4 regions of the Stenotrophomonas sp. YJH_SMC_20 genome follow, and region 2 is predicted to be linked to each of the others. Evidence: predicted binding sites of a transcription regulator. Region 2 holds the regulator's gene; each other region holds the start of a gene.
The links. The regulator FliA, encoded in region 2, starts transcription of late flagellar genes. The targets are predictions, from matches to a motif close to TAAAGTTTNNCNNNCNNNGGCCGATAA.
Positions count from the first base shown of each region.

Region 1: a site for FliA is predicted at 2,138-2,164, ahead of AC5P6A_RS13835 (methyl-accepting chemotaxis protein). Genes of this name have one in related genera too.
Region 3: a site for FliA is predicted at 1,673-1,699, ahead of AC5P6A_RS01070 (methyl-accepting chemotaxis protein). Genes of this name have one in related genera too.
Region 4: a site for FliA is predicted at 2,558-2,584, ahead of AC5P6A_RS19080 (methyl-accepting chemotaxis protein). Genes of this name have one in related genera too.

Region 1 is NZ_JCAFRG010000007.1:177,883-181,585, reverse strand. It holds gene AC5P6A_RS13835 (methyl-accepting chemotaxis protein) at 1-2,108, opposite strand, end outside; gene AC5P6A_RS13830 (L,D-transpeptidase family protein) at 2,343-3,305, shown strand; gene AC5P6A_RS13825 (M23 family metallopeptidase) at 3,310-3,703, shown strand, end outside.
Region 2 is NZ_JCAFRG010000002.1:10,352-14,054, reverse strand. It holds gene flhF (flagellar biosynthesis GTPase FlhF) at 1-926, shown strand, start outside; gene AC5P6A_RS03405 (MinD/ParA family ATP-binding protein) at 913-1,800, shown strand; gene AC5P6A_RS03400 (RNA polymerase sigma factor FliA) at 1,797-2,540, shown strand; gene cheY (chemotaxis response regulator CheY) at 2,598-2,990, shown strand; gene AC5P6A_RS03390 (protein phosphatase CheZ) at 2,990-3,595, shown strand; gene AC5P6A_RS03385 (chemotaxis protein CheA) at 3,598-3,703, shown strand, end outside.
Region 3 is NZ_JCAFRG010000001.1:236,972-240,674, reverse strand. It holds gene mutS (DNA mismatch repair protein MutS) at 1-577, opposite strand, end outside; gene AC5P6A_RS01075 (barstar family protein) at 712-1,104, opposite strand; gene AC5P6A_RS01070 (methyl-accepting chemotaxis protein) at 1,732-3,703, shown strand, end outside.
Region 4 is NZ_JCAFRG010000013.1:123,102-126,804, forward strand. It holds gene AC5P6A_RS19075 (GGDEF domain-containing protein) at 1-503, shown strand, start outside; gene AC5P6A_RS19080 (methyl-accepting chemotaxis protein) at 500-2,326, opposite strand; gene AC5P6A_RS19085 (DUF5694 domain-containing protein) at 2,905-3,703, shown strand, end outside.

The DNA.
Region 1 (3,703 bases), on a different contig from region 2:
GGCGCAGCGGAGACCGCCGCGCCTTCCATCTTGAATACCGACACCGACGTGGTCAGTGCATGCGCCTGTTCCTCCAGCGCGCGGCTGGCGGCAGTGGCTTCTTCCACCAGCGCAGCGTTCTGCTGGGTCACCTGGTCCATCTGCACCACCACCTGGTTGACCTGCTCGATGCCGGCGGCCTGTTCCTTGCTGGCCGCTGCGATGTCGCTCATCAGCTGGGTGGTGCGCGAGCTGGCCTGGGCCACGCGGGCGATCGCGGCTTCCGATTCAACAGTGACGGCCAGGCCACTCTTCACCTGTGCAGCGGCGTCTTCGATCAGCTCCTTGATTTCCTTGGCGGCGACACCGGCACGCTGCGCGAGCGTACGCACCTCGCTGGCGACCACCGCAAAGCCACGCCCCTGCTCGCCCGCGCGCGCGGCTTCCACTGCAGCATTCAGCGCCAGGATGTTGGTCTGGAACGCGATGCCGTCGATCACCGTGGAGATTTCCGAGATGCGTGCCGAGGACTGATCAATCTCGCCCATCACCGATGCCATCTGTGCCATCGCCTGCTCGGTCTCGCGCACGGCGGCGCCGGCAGCGTGCGCTTCGCTGTCGGCCTGACGCGCCAGTTCGGCGTTCTGGCGTACGGTGGAGGTCAGCTCCTCCATCGACGCGGCCGCTTCTTCCAGATTGGCCGCCTGCTGCTCGGTTCGGCGCGACAGGTCGTTGTTGCCAGCGGCCAGTTCCTGCGCCGCGTTGTTGATGCTGTCGGCAGCCACCTGGATGCCGCGGACGATGCCGGTCAGCTGCGCGGTGGTGGTGTTGGCATCGTCGCGCATGCGCGCGAACACGCCTTCGTACTCGCCCTCCATGCGTGCGGTCAGGTCGCCATGCGAGATCGCGCGCAGCACGTCGGAAACATCGGCGATGCTGGCCTGCGAACTGGCCATCATGCCGTTAAGGTGCTCGACCATCGTCTTGAACTGGTACTGGAAGGCCCCGGCATCGCCACGCATGCTGAAATCGCCGGCGCGTGCGGCACGGGCCAGTTCATCGATCTGCGCGTTGATCGCCATCAGGCTCTGCTTCACCGCGGCCAGGGTGCGGGTCAACGTGCCCTTTTCGCCCGGATAGTCCGGCAGGTCGCGGCTGAGGTCACCGATGGCGTAACGCTGCATTACTTCAGCCATCAGCAGTTCCACCTGCACGTGCGATTCGACCAGGCTGTTGGTGGCCTGCACCATGCGGCCGAAATCGCCGGGGAACGCACTGGCGTCCATGCGATAGCGGATTGCGCCGGCCTCGTGCTGTTCCGCCATCTGCAACTGCGCGCCGATCGCCGCCTGCACACTCTGGCGCACGCTGGCCATCGCCTCACCCAGCTGGGTCAGCTCGTCGCGGCCACCGAGGCGGAACTCCTGGTCCAGCTGCCCCTTGGACAGGCGCTCGGCCAGGTTCACCGCGCACGCCAGCGGACCGGTCAGGCTGCGGCCGATCATCACCGAGGCGCCGATGCCAGCAAGCAGCGCAACGCCGCCCAGCACCAGCAACTGCAGCAGGCTGCGCTCGCCCAGGCGGATCGCCTCGGCGGCAGCCTCACGGCTTTCCTTCTCCTCGAAGTCCACGCCATCGGACAGCGCCTTGTTCCAGCCGTTGGCGGCGTCCTGCACCGGGCCCAGGGTCAGCGCCACGGCACCGGGATAATCGCCCTGCTCCATCAGTTCGCTGGTCTGCTTGTTGAGCGGGCGAGCAACGGCTCGCTTGGCGGCGATGGTTTCAGCGATGGCCTTGCCTTCGGCGTCACTGGGAAGCGCCTGGTAGGCGCTCCAGCTGGCCTCGTAGCGCTTGACGAGATCAGCAATGCGCTTCTCGTCGCTGGTGCGGTGATCACCCTGGCGGATCAGCATCTCGCGGCGCACCACCATCATCTGGTTGTTGGCATCAAGCATCTGCGACAACAGGCGCACCTTGGCCACGCTGACGTCGACCACCTGCTGCATCGCGCGCTTCTGCACGACACTGGCAGTGGCGCCGGTGGCCACCACGGCGGCAACCAGCAGCAGCAACAGGCCAAAGCCCAGCCCAAGACGCCAGGCAACCCTGACGTTCCTCAAGTAGTTCATGGGGGTATCCAAAACGGGGGGATGCGCCCTTATCGGCGGCACGGCAGGCAATCTTGATCGCCATCCACCAATGGCGTCGGCCACTGTTCACCTTGGTGAGTCGCCGTCCCAGTGGCACCTGCCGGTGCAAACCGGCCGCAATGACATGCCTGCTCATGCGGGCATCAGATCCCTTTCACGGTGGCTCGGCGCCGTCTGCGGGCAAGGTGGTGGCGTTCCCTGCTGGAGTCCCCGATGCCGTTACCCATGCCCCGATCCGCCCTGCTCGCTCTCTCGCTGCTGGCATCACCTGCCTTCGCGCAGGCGCCGCCGCCTGGCCTGCCTGCCCCCATTGCCGAGAAGGCAGGACCGGACACCGCACCCCGCTCTGTCCTGCACGCCCAGGTGCTGCTGGATCGCGCGAATTTTTCCCCCGGCCAGATCGATGGCGAAGTGGGCAGCAACCAGCGGCGCGCGGTGTCGGGCTTCCAGGCGGCGCATGGGCTGAGCGTAACGGGTGAACTGGATGACGCTACCTGGAAGGCCCTGCAGGCCGATACGATCACGCCGCTGGCAAGCTATACGCTCACGGCTGAAGATGTTGCCGGCCCGTTCCAGGCCATACCGAAAGGGCCCGCCGCACAGGCCAAGCTGAAGTCGCTGGGCTTCAGCAGCGTGGAAGAAGGCCTGGGCGAGCGCTTCCACGCCTCCCCTGAGCTGCTGAAGGCACTCAATCCCGGCGTCGATCTGGCCAAGGCCGGCAGCCGCATCCAGGTGCCCAATATCGGAACGGGGGACTTGCCGAAGGCGGCGAAGATCGTGGTCGACAAGTCCGACTCCACACTTCAATTGCTGGATGCGCAGGGCAAAGTGATCGCACAGGTGCCTGTCTCATCCGGCAGCCAGCACGATCCGCTGCCGATCGGCGAATGGAAGATTCTCGGCGTGTATCGCGACCCGCCGTTCCACTACAACCCGAAGCTGTTCTGGGATGCGCGCAAGGGCGAAAAGAAGGCGACGCTGCCGCCGGGCCCGAACAATCCGGTCGGGCGGGTCTGGATCGACCTGTCCAAGCCGCACTACGGCCTGCATGGCACACCCGAACCCGGCCACGTCGGCAAGACAGAATCGCATGGCTGCGTGCGCATGACCAACTGGGATGCGCTGCGCGTGGCCGATGCGGTGGATACTTCGGTGCCCGTGGTGATGCAGGAGTGAGCCGATGCGCCTTTCGCAGCTGATCGTGCTGGGCGTGCTGCTGGGCGTGGGAGTGGGCTGGTGGCTGCACCGCGATGCAGGTGAGCCGGTGGCGGTTGCCCCGCCCGCAGTGCAACCTGCGGTGGCTGCGGCTGCAACGCCGGGCGTGGACGCCCCGGCTCCCACGGCCGTGCCGCCGTCCAACGCCACCGATGCGCCAGCCGGTCTGCTGCTGCCGGTGCAGGGCATCCAGGCGTCCCAGCTGCGCGACACGTTCACCGATGCACGCAGCGAGGGCCGCGTGCACGATGCCATCGACATCATGGCCGATGCGGGTACTCCGGTACTCGCGGTGGCCGACGGCACGGTAGAAAAGCTGTTCGACAGCAAGCGCGGTGGCCTGACGATTTATCAGTTCG
Region 2 (3,703 bases):
TGACGGTGGTCGCCCAGGACGACGCCGAGATCCGCCAGTTGCGCCAGGAAGTGGCCGGCATGCGCCAGGTGATCGAGCGCGAGATGAACCGCTTCACCGACGAGCGCCTGCGCGGCTGCCCGGTGCGCGCCACCGCGTTGGACCTGATGGACGAATATGGCTTCGATGCCGGCCTGGCCCGCGACGTGGCCATGCAGATCCCGCTGGAGACCGAAGCCCATCGTGGCCGCGGCCTGATGCTGGGGCTGATCTCGCGCAAGCTTCCGATCGCCCCGGTCGACCCGCTGGAAGAAGGCGGCGTGATCGCCCTGGTCGGCCCGACCGGCGCCGGCAAGACCACCACCATCGCCAAGCTGGCCTCGCGATTCGCCGAGAAGCACGCGCCGCGTGACGTCGCCCTGGTCACCACCGATACCGCCCGCATCGGCGCCCGCGAGCAGCTCTACGGCTACGGCCGCCAGCTCGGCATCGCGGTGCACGAGGCCAACAGCGGCACCGACCTGGACCAGCTGCTGGAACGCCTGAAGGACTACAAGCTGGTGCTGATCGACACCGCCGGGCTGGGCCCGCGCGACCGCGCGCTGGCCGCCCAGCTGCAGTGGCTGCGTGCCGCCCGCCAGGTGCGCACCCTGCTGGTGCTGCCGGCCAATACCAGCTTCGGCGACATGGACGAGGTGGTCCGCCGCTTCGGCGCCGCCAACCTGCAGGGTCTGGTGCTGAGCAAGCTGGACGAGACCGGCCGCTTCGGCAACGCCCTGTCGGTGGCGGTGGACCACGCCCTGCCGATCACCTGGGTGACCGATGGCCAGGACGTCCCGGAGGACCTGCATAGGGCCAGTGCAGCCAATCTCGTACTTCGCCTTGAAGATTTGCGCCGAGCGGCCGATATGCCCTGCAACCCGGAGTTGAACCATGCCGTCGCGTGAGTACGCCAAGCTGACCAAGACCTTCCCGCTGTCGGCCACCCGCAGCGAGCCGCTCGGCCCTGTGCGCACCATCGCGGTGACCGGCGGCAAGGGCGGCGTGGGCAAGACCAACGTCTCGGCCAACCTGGCTGTGGCGCTGGCGGGCATGGGCAAGCGCACGCTGCTGCTGGACGCCGACCTGGGCCTGGCCAACATCGACGTGATCCTGGGCTTGAACCCCACCTTTACGCTGGCCGACCTGGTGGCCGGCCGCTGCTCGCTGGACGACGTCATCGTCGAAGGCCCGAACGGCGTGCTGGTGGTCCCGGCCGCGTCCGGTCGCCGCCACATGGCCGAGCTGGCCCCGGCCGAGCACGTCGGCCTGGTCAACGTGTTCTCCGAACTGGAACGCGAGCTGGACATCATGGTGGTGGACACCGCCGCCGGCATCACCGATGGCGTGCTGACCTTCTGCCAGGCCGCGCAGGACACCGTGGTGGTGGTCTGTGACGAACCGGCCTCGATCACCGACGCCTACGCACTGATCAAGGTGCTGTCGCGCGAGCGCGGCGTGGACCGCATCCAGGTGGTGGCCAACATGGTGCGCGACCCCAACGAGGGCCGCGTGCTGTACGAAAAGCTGACCCGCGTGTGCGAGAAGTTCCTCGCCGATGTCTCGCTGAACTACCTGGGCTGCGTGCCGCAGGACGACTGGCTGCGCCTGTCGGTGCAGCGCCAGCAACCGGTGGTGAAGGCCTACCCGTCCAGCCCGGCCGCGCTGGCGATCACCGAGATCGCGCGCCGCACCGCACGCTGGCAGGCGCCGACCGAACCGCGTGGCGGCGTCGAGTTCTTCCTCGAGCGCATTCTCAAGCAGCGCGGGGTGGCCGCATGAAAGGCGCAGCCCAGTACCGGGAGGTCCAGCGCTCGGCGGCCAACGAGGTCATCTCCCAGCACTCGGACCTGGTGCGGCGCATCGCCCACCACCTGGCCGCACGCCTGCCGGCGAGCGTGGAGGTGGACGACCTGATCCAGGCCGGCATGATGGGGCTGATCGAAGCGTCGCGCAGCTACGACGCCGACCAGGGCGCCTCGTTCGAGACCTACGCCTCGATCCGCATCCGCGGTTCGATGATCGACGAGATCCGCCGTGGCGACTGGGTGCCGCGCTCGGTGCATCGCCGCGCACGCGACGCCGCTGCCACCATCCGCCGCCTGGAACAGAGCACCGGCCGTGCCGCCAGCGCCACCGAAGTGGCCGCCGCGATGGAGATGCCGCTGCCCGAATACCTGCGGCTGATGGAAGACGCCGCGCGTGGCCAGGTGCTGAGCCTGGAGTCACGCATCGAGGACCAGGGCGAGCTGGATACCGTCGCCCAGGGCGGCCCGACGCCGCAGCAGGTGCTGGAGCGCGGCGAGTTCGGCCGCGAGCTGGGCAAGGCCATCGGCCACCTGCCCGAGCGCGAACAGCTGGTGCTCTCGCTCTATTACGAGCAGGAACTGAACCTGAAGGAGATCGGCGCGGTGCTCGGCGTGAGCGAGTCGCGGGTCTGCCAGATACACGGCCAGGCCGTGCTGCGCCTGCGTGGACGATTGAAGATTTTCGAGGCGGCCGACGCCGGCCTGGAAGAGTGAACATGCCCGAGGCGGCTGCCCCCGGCCACCCGGAATGAACAACAAAGGAACTCTGCTTTGAACAAGAACATGCGCATCCTGATCGTCGACGACTTCTCGACCATGCGTCGCATCGTCAAGAACCTGCTGGGCGATCTTGGCTTCACCAATACCGCCGAAGCCGAGGACGGGCATGCCGCGCTGTCGCTGCTGCAGAGCCAGTCGTTCGATTTCGTCGTCACCGACTGGAACATGCCGGTGATGACCGGCATCGAGCTGCTCAAGGCGATCCGCGCCGATGCCAAGCTGAAGACCCTGCCAGTGCTGATGGTCACTGCCGAAGCCAAGCGCGAACAGATCATCGAAGCCGCCCAGAACGGCGTGAACGGCTACATCATCAAGCCCTTCACCGCGCAGACGCTGGAAGAAAAGCTCGGCAAGATCTTCGAACGCCTGGCGGCCAGCGCCTGATGGATACCACGGTCGACAAGAACGCCCTGGCCCTGCGCCTGCAGGAAGCCCTGGACGCACTGGAGTCCGGTGACGAAGCTGCCTGGCGGCAACGCATCGACGGACTGGTCGCGCTGCGCACGCAGCCGATGATGAGCGGCCTGTCGCGGCTGGCCCGCGAGCTGGGACAGGCGCTGGGTGAACTGCCGACCGTGCCCAGCGAGGCCGGTGAGCTGGATGACGCCTGCGCGCGCCTGGACCACGTGGTGGCGATGACCGAACAGGCCACCCACCGCACCTTGGACCTGGCCGAGGAATGCCGCAGCCTGACCGAACAGCTGCGTGCCGAAGGCCTGCAGCCAGGCCAGGACGCGCAGCTCGAGCGCATCCGCCACAACCTGACCGAGATCGCCCTGACCCAGAGCTACCAGGACCTGACCGGGCAGATCATCCGTCGCGTGGTCGGCATCGTCCGCCGCGTGCACGAGGGCTTCGGCGCACTCGGCCTGCCGCCGGAACAGCATCGCACCGACCCGGCACTGGCCGGGCCGGCACTGAAGGGACTGGACCGCCACGCGGTCTCGCAGAACGACGCCGACGACCTGTTGTCGGATCTGGGGCTGTAAGCATGAGCGCGGTATCCGACGACATCACTGCCGATTTCATCATCGAGGCGCAGGAGATCCTGGACCGCCTCGGCGAACAGCTGGTGTCGCTGGAGCAGGCACCGCAGG
Region 3 (3,703 bases), on a different contig from region 2:
TGCGCTGGCGCAGGAACTCCGGCCAGTTCTCCTCGTCCGGCACCAGCAGCTCGGCCGGTTCCAGACGGGCCAGTTCGGCTTCCAGAGCGTCGTCGGTTTCCACTTCGTTGACCAGGAAGCGGCCGCCGGCCAGGTCGGCCCAGGCCAGGCCATAGCCCTGCTTGCTGCGCGACAGGGCCATCAGCAGGGTGTCGCGGCGCTCATCCAGCAGCGCCTCGTCGGTGACCGTGCCGGGGGTGACGATACGCACCACCTTGCGCTCGACCAGGCCCTTGGTCAGCGCGGGATCGCCGATCTGCTCGCAGATCGCCACCGACTCGCCCAGCGCCACCAGCCGTGCCAGGTAGCCTTCGTACGCGTGCACCGGCACGCCGGCCATCGGGATCGGTGCGCCACCGGAACTGCCACGCTGGGTCAGGGTGATGTCGAGCAGGCGCGCGGCCTTGCGCGCGTCGTCGTAGAACAGCTCGTAGAAATCGCCCATGCGGAAGAACAGCAGCAGGTCCGGATACTCGGACTTGGCTGCGAAGAACTGCTTCATCAACGGGGTATGTTCGGCGGACTTGTCTTTGGACATGGGACTCGTGAATCGGGGCGTCCGGCCGCACCGGAGGGCGGCGGCAGCGGAGCCGGTACAGGGCCGTCCATGGTAACTGCTGGGGCGCAGGGCTGCCGCCACTGGTGGCAGGCCGGTGCGGCACGAAAAAGGGTTCAGGCCGGGACCAGGGTGATCTGCCGATGGCTGTCGAAGATCTGCATGACGATCTCGAAGTAGGTCGGGCCCTCGCCCTGTCGCACCGCCTGCAGCCGGCGGGCGATCGCCCGCGCGTTGAAGCTGCCTGGTGCGTCCAGCTTGGCCTGCAGCCACTGGCAGGTCGCCTCCACGCCCAGGGCCGCACGGCTGTGGGCGATATCGCGCCAGATCAGCGTGGCCTGCGCCTGCCCGGCCAACGCGCCATAGCCGCCATGCAGCAGGTCGTCCAGTGCGTCCAGGCTCGGCCCGAGCTGCCATGCCTCGCCGGCCATGAACACGCGGTTGATCTCCGTGTAAAGGCTGGCGATGTCATCAATGGCGGCGCCTTCAATCTGCAGGACGAGGGTCATGCGCCGACTGTAGCGTGGTCCGCGCTGTTGTTGATGGCCCAGCACGAGAGAGCTTTGCGCGGTCGCTCCGGGCTGAATGCCATATGGCATCGCGGTGCGCCTTTGCCACAGGTCACGACGGACGTCGAAGGATGCGTAGAGGGCCAGCGACGATGCGAATCATTGCACTGGCTACGTGGTGGCTTGCTCTGCAGTGGGCGGACGCCACGCCGCCATGCATCTTCTGCATCGGTCATGGATGCCAGGGACTACTCCGGAGAAACACCGATACTGAGCGCGAGTTCATGAGGCTCTCTCGAGAAAGTATCGAACGTTCTTTCCCAGGCCAGAGGCGGAAGGAAGCGTGGCACATGCCTCTGGTGGCTTCTTCGCAGCCCAAGTTAATGCTGGCTACTCGTTCTCCATGCGCCGTCACCGGCTCGCAAAATGAATAACCCGCATTCAGGTCGAATATTGGGTGGTCCGATGCACGTTTGCAATGCGCGGCTGCAGGAATTTGCCGGTGCGCGGTTTTCACAACAGCCCGCACATTTCAGGATATCTGGATCGATACAATAATATCGGCCCATAAAGTTTCCCCTGCCTGCGCCGCCATCGACCGTACGGCCATTGATCAAGGGAATTGAGATGCTCGCCTTACGCAACCTCCGAGTGGGATCCCGGCTGGGCGCCGGGTTTGGTTTGCTGCTGCTGTTCATCGTCGCCATCGTCGGCCTGGCGTTGTACGGAAATCACCTGAAGTCCACCCAGTTCGAGAAAGTGGTGGACGTCAACATGGTGAAAATGCGGTTGTTGAACGAGATGCTGGATACCAATAATGCGGTGCTGATGCAGCGCCGGCTGATGGTGATCAAGCGCGGTGAGGATTTCGACAGGGATTATCGGAAGGCGCAGGAGCTGTCGCAGGCTTACGACGCCATATGGGCCAAGTACATCAAGATTCCGCGTGATGCCACCGGCGATACGCTGGTCGCGCGGATCGACGCGGCACGCAAGGCCACAGACGCGTCCACCCGGCAACTGCATGAGCGCATGAAGGCCGGCGATTTCGACGGTGCAGCCAAGGAGCTGCTTGCCGAGCAGGGCCTGGCGACGGCCTGGAACGAGGCGATCTCCACCCTGCTGCGGCACCAGGAGGTGCTGACGGCGCGCAGCCGCGAGGACTACCGCGCGACCGAGGCGTGGACCGGCACCTTGTCGATCGTGTTCGGCGTGCTGAGCCTGATACTCGGCTCGCTGGCCGCATGGGCCATCACCCGCAGCCTGACCCGGCCGCTGGAGGGAGCCGTGAAGCTCGCCGATGGCATCGCCAACGGGCGGCTGGACAGCAGCATCGACGCCTCCGGCAACGATGAGGTGACGCAGCTGCTCAGGTCGATGCAGCGCATGCAGGCGCAATTGCAGTCTGTGATGGCGGCGCAGGGGGAACTGGCTCGCCAGCACGATGCGGGCAGCCTCAGCTATCGCATGGATGAGAGCGCCTTCCCCGGTGACTACGGGCGCATGGTGCACGAGACCAATGCGCTCGTCGGCTCGCATGTGCAGGTGCAGAACCGGTTGATCGAAGTAATGAAGCACTACGCCAGGGGCGATCTGTCGGTAGACATGGATCCTCTGCCGGGCGAGAAGGCCGCGATCACCCAGGCGATGGACGAGACCAAGACCAGCCTTTCGGCGATCAACGGCGAGATCCGCCGGCTGGCGACGGCAGCAGCGGCGGGGGACTTCAGCCTGCGCGGTGACGAGCAACGCTTCGCTCACGATTTCCACGACATGGTGGCCGGGCTCAACCGGCTGATGCAGACCACCGACGAGAACCTGGTGCAGGTATCGAGCCTGTTGCAGTCCATCTCGCGCGGTGACCTGACCGTGCGCATGCAGGGGGACTTCCACGGGGTGTTCGCCCGGATGCGCGATGACTGCAACGCCACCGTCGACCAGCTCACGCAGATCGTCGGCCGCATCCAGGCCAGCGCGTCCAGCATCAACCTGGCGGCAGGCGAGATCGCCGCGGGCAACACCGACCTGTCGCGGCGCACCGAGCAACAGGCGGCGAACCTGGAAGAGACTGCGGCGTCGATGGAGGAACTGACCTCCACCGTGAAGCAGAATGCCGAGCACGCACGCCAGGCCAATCAACTCGCGATTGGCGCGCACGGTGTCGCGTCGCAGGGCGGCGAGGTGGTCGGACAGGTGGTCACCACGATGTCGGCCATCGAAGCCTCGTCGAAGAAGATCGCCGAGATCATCAGTGTCATCGACGGCATCGCCTTCCAGACTAACATCCTGGCCTTGAACGCGGCGGTGGAAGCCGCGCGTGCAGGCGAGCAGGGCAGGGGCTTTGCGGTGGTGGCCAGTGAGGTGCGCACGCTGGCACAGCGCTCGGCCGGTGCGGCCAAGGAGATCAAGAGCCTGATCGAGGATTCGGTCGGCAAGGTCGCCGATGGATCGGCGCTGGTCCGCCAGGCAGGCACCACGATGGGCGAGATCGTGGCGTCGGTGCAGCGCGTGACCGACATCATGGCTGATATCTCCGCCGCATCGCAGGAGCAGAGCTCGGGCATCGAGCAGGTGAACCAGGCTGTGGTGCAGATGGATG
Region 4 (3,703 bases), on a different contig from region 2:
GCCTGGGCAACCGACGCAGCTTCGATGAATCGCTTGGCGCGGCCCACCGCCGCGCGCGGCGCCAAGGTCTGGGCCTGGCCGTTCTCATGATCGATATCGACCACTTCAAGCGCCTCAATGACACCTATGGCCACCCGGAAGGAGATCAGCGCCTGCAGTCGGTCGCCGCCATTCTTGATGGCTGCCTGCAACGGGGTGACGATCTGCTGGCCCGCTATGGCGGCGAGGAGTTCATCGCTGCCCTGCCCTCGCCCGATGCCGCCCACGCCATGGCCCTGGGCGAGCGGGTCCGCGCTTCGGTCGAAGCGGCTGCCCTGCCCGCCCCCGAGGCCACCGTCACCATCAGCGTCGGCGTGGCGTGGCAGGCACCGGGCGAAGAGCACGATCCGCGCGACCTGGTCGAACGCGCCGACCAGGCCCTGTATCGGGCCAAACGCGCCGGGCGCAACCGCGTATATGGCGACGCAGATACTACGGAAGACAGATGCAACCGCCGGGCCTAGACGGCGTGCAGCGCCGCCGCTCCCTGCCGCTGCCCTGCCGCGCTCTGCACGCGGAAGCTGGCCACGGTCTGCAGCAGCTGCGCCGACTGTTCTTCCATGCTGCGTGCCGCCGCCGATGCCTCCTCGACCAACGCGGCATTCTGCTGGGTGCCCTGGTCAATCAGATCGACGGCCTGGTTCATCTGCTGGATATCGTCGCTCTGCTGCTGCGCGGCCGTGCTGATTTCGCTCATCAGGTCACTGACCCGGCGCACGTTTGTCACAATCTCATCCATGGTGCGGCCCGCGCTCTCGACCTGCGCGGTACCGGCGCCGACATTGGCCACCGACGCATCGATCAGGTGCTTGATCTCCTTGGCTGCGCTGGCCGAACGCTGCGACAGCTCACGGATCTCGGTGGCAACCACGGCGAAGCCACGACCATGTTCACCGGCGCGCGCGGCCTCCACCGCTGCGTTCAGCGCAAGAATGTTGGTCTGGAAGGCGATGCCGTCGATCACCCCGATGATGTCGACGATGCGCCGCGATGAGGCATTGATCACCGCCATCGTCTCGACCACCTCATGCACCACATTGCCGCCCCGCGCGGCGACATCGGCTGCCCCACCGGCCAGCTGGCTGGCCTGGCGGGCATTGGTTGCGGTGCGCTGCACCGTCTCGGCAAGACCCTTCATCGACACCGCAGTCTCCTCCAGCGAGGCCGCCTGCTGCTCGGTGCGCTGCGACAGGTCGCTGTTGCCCTGCGCGATTTCAGTCGCACCCACGGCGATGGTGTCGGCCGCGAACTTGATCTGGCCGATGATCGCGGCCATCGCCTCGACCAGCGAATTCACGCCTTCGCACAACTCGGCAATCGGCCCGCTCTTGTCGGCGGTGGCTACGCGCTGGGTCAGGTCACCCAGCTTGGCGGCAGCCACCACCTCTCGGGTCTGCGCCACGGCGCGCTGCATGGCCTGGTTCTCGTGCACCTGCGCGGTGATGTCGGCGGCATACTTCACGACCTTGAACGGCTTTCCGTTGAGGTCCAGGATGGGGTTGTAGGAAGCCTGGATCCAGACCTCGCGCCCGTCCTTGCCCAGGCGCCGATACTGGCCCGCATCATATTCGCCGCGCCCAAGTTTCTCCCAGAACTGGCGATATTCCACGCTGCTGCGATGCCCGGGCTCGACAAACAACGAATGGTGCTGTCCGCGCACCTCGTCCAGGCTGTAGCCGGTGGCGGCGAGGAAATTGTCGTTGGCCGACAGGATGCGGCCATCCATGCTGAACTCGATCACCGCCTGCGACTTGGCGATCGCGGCCAGTTGCCCCGCCGAGTCGGCCGCCTGCAGCTTCTGCGCGGTGATGTCGGTCGCGAACTTGACCACCTTGTACGGCCGCCCCTGGCGGTCCAGCACCGGGTTGTACGAGGCCTGGATCCAGATCTCGCGCTGGCCCTTGCCGAACCGGCGGTACTGCCCGGCGTCGTATTCGCCGCGCCCCAAGCGCGCCCAGAAGTCGCGGTACTCGGCGCTGCGCGCCTGCTCGGGGTCGACGAACAGGGAATGATGCCTGCCCTGAATCTCCTCCAGCCGGTACCCCATCGCCTGCAGGAAATTGTCATTGGCCTGCAGGATGGTTCCGTCGAGCGCGAACTCGATGACGGCCTGCACGCGATGCAGCGCGGCCACCTGCGCTTCCAGCTCGGTCCGGTCGGTCACCGCCTTCTCTGTGCGGGTGCGTTGCTGTGGCGCCAGTACGCCAAGCAGCGCACGCCACGGCGACCAACGGGTATGCAGCTCGGCCGGCGCCTGCGCGCCCGCCGTGAAGCCTGGAATGAGCATTGTCTGATCCTCGGTGTCCGGTAAGCGGTTGTGACCCGACGGGCGGGATGCCCGGCGGCAACATCAGTTGCCAGGGACTACAGGTGCCAACCGGCACCTCTCGAGCGACTGCCAAGAACGTCTGCTGCGGCTGCGATCGGCATCTGGAAGCGGCGGAACACACTGCGCGGACCGCCCATCAGGGGCAGTCTGGGGTCCTGCGGCGGGTAACTGGAGCGGGATCCAGAGGGAGTATCGGCGATGCCGTCGGCCGCTTTAGCGGCATTCCGCGACGTCCGTCGCAACTCCGTCCATTACAGGCGGAATGCGGTGGACAATTGCCGTGTACTTCACACCTTTCTCACGTGTCCCCGCCCTCACACCAAGGCATTGGGCCAATGAACGGCTGGACCGGATCCGTTCCGCCACCGGTTGGCGGAACGCTGTACAGCGCAGGCGCCGGGAGGCAGCCGACCACATCGCCGACAGAAGGATGCAGCTCAAGGAAAAAAGGTTTACATGACCGATGCGGGGTTCGCCCGCAGGGGAAAACGACCAGCATGAAGGTCCCGCAGGATGCTCATCTACATGGAGATCGCATGTTCCCTCGCTTTGCCAGCCTTCTTCTCCTGGCCCTATGCAGCAGCAATGCGCTGGCCACCGGCACCGCCTATCGACCGGCCTTCCACCCGGACCAGCTGAAGGGACCGCCCGCAGGACGCCCGAACGAAGTGCTGGTGCTGGGCAGCCCACACCTGTCCAGCCTGCCGGAGACCTTCACGCCGGCGATGCTGGAACCTCTGCTGCAGCGCCTGGAAGCCTGGCGGCCCACCGCGATCGCAGTGGAGAACCTGTCCGGCCTGCAGTGTGACTTCATGCGCCGCAATCCGGCCCGATACGCGGAGAGCGTCGCGGACTACTGCGTCGATCCGGCACCGGCGCAGGCCGCCACCGGTCTGGACGTGCCCAGCGCCAACGTGGAAATGGAACGCCTGCTTGCAGATTGGCCCAAGGCGCCAAGCGCTGCCCAGCGACGTCGCTTGGCTGCAGTCTTCCTGGCTGCGGGCGAGAACAGCTCGGCAGTCGTCCAATGGCTGCGGCTGCCCCGGGAAGAGCGCCGTGCGGCCGACAGCCTGACTCCGGAGCTGGTGCAGTTCCTCGACACGCGCATGACCCGCCGCAACGAGGCCGTCCTGGTGGCCGGCGTGCTTGCCGCACGCCTCGGACTGGAGCGCCTGTGGTCGGTGGACGACCACACTGCGGATTCGCCCACACCGGAATCGCAGCAGAAGGCCTACGCTGCCGCCATACGCGGCGCCTGGGACAACGCCTTCGTCAAAGCACGCAGGGCGGCTGATGAACGGCTCGGAGCCAATCTTGTTCAGCCGGAAGGATTGC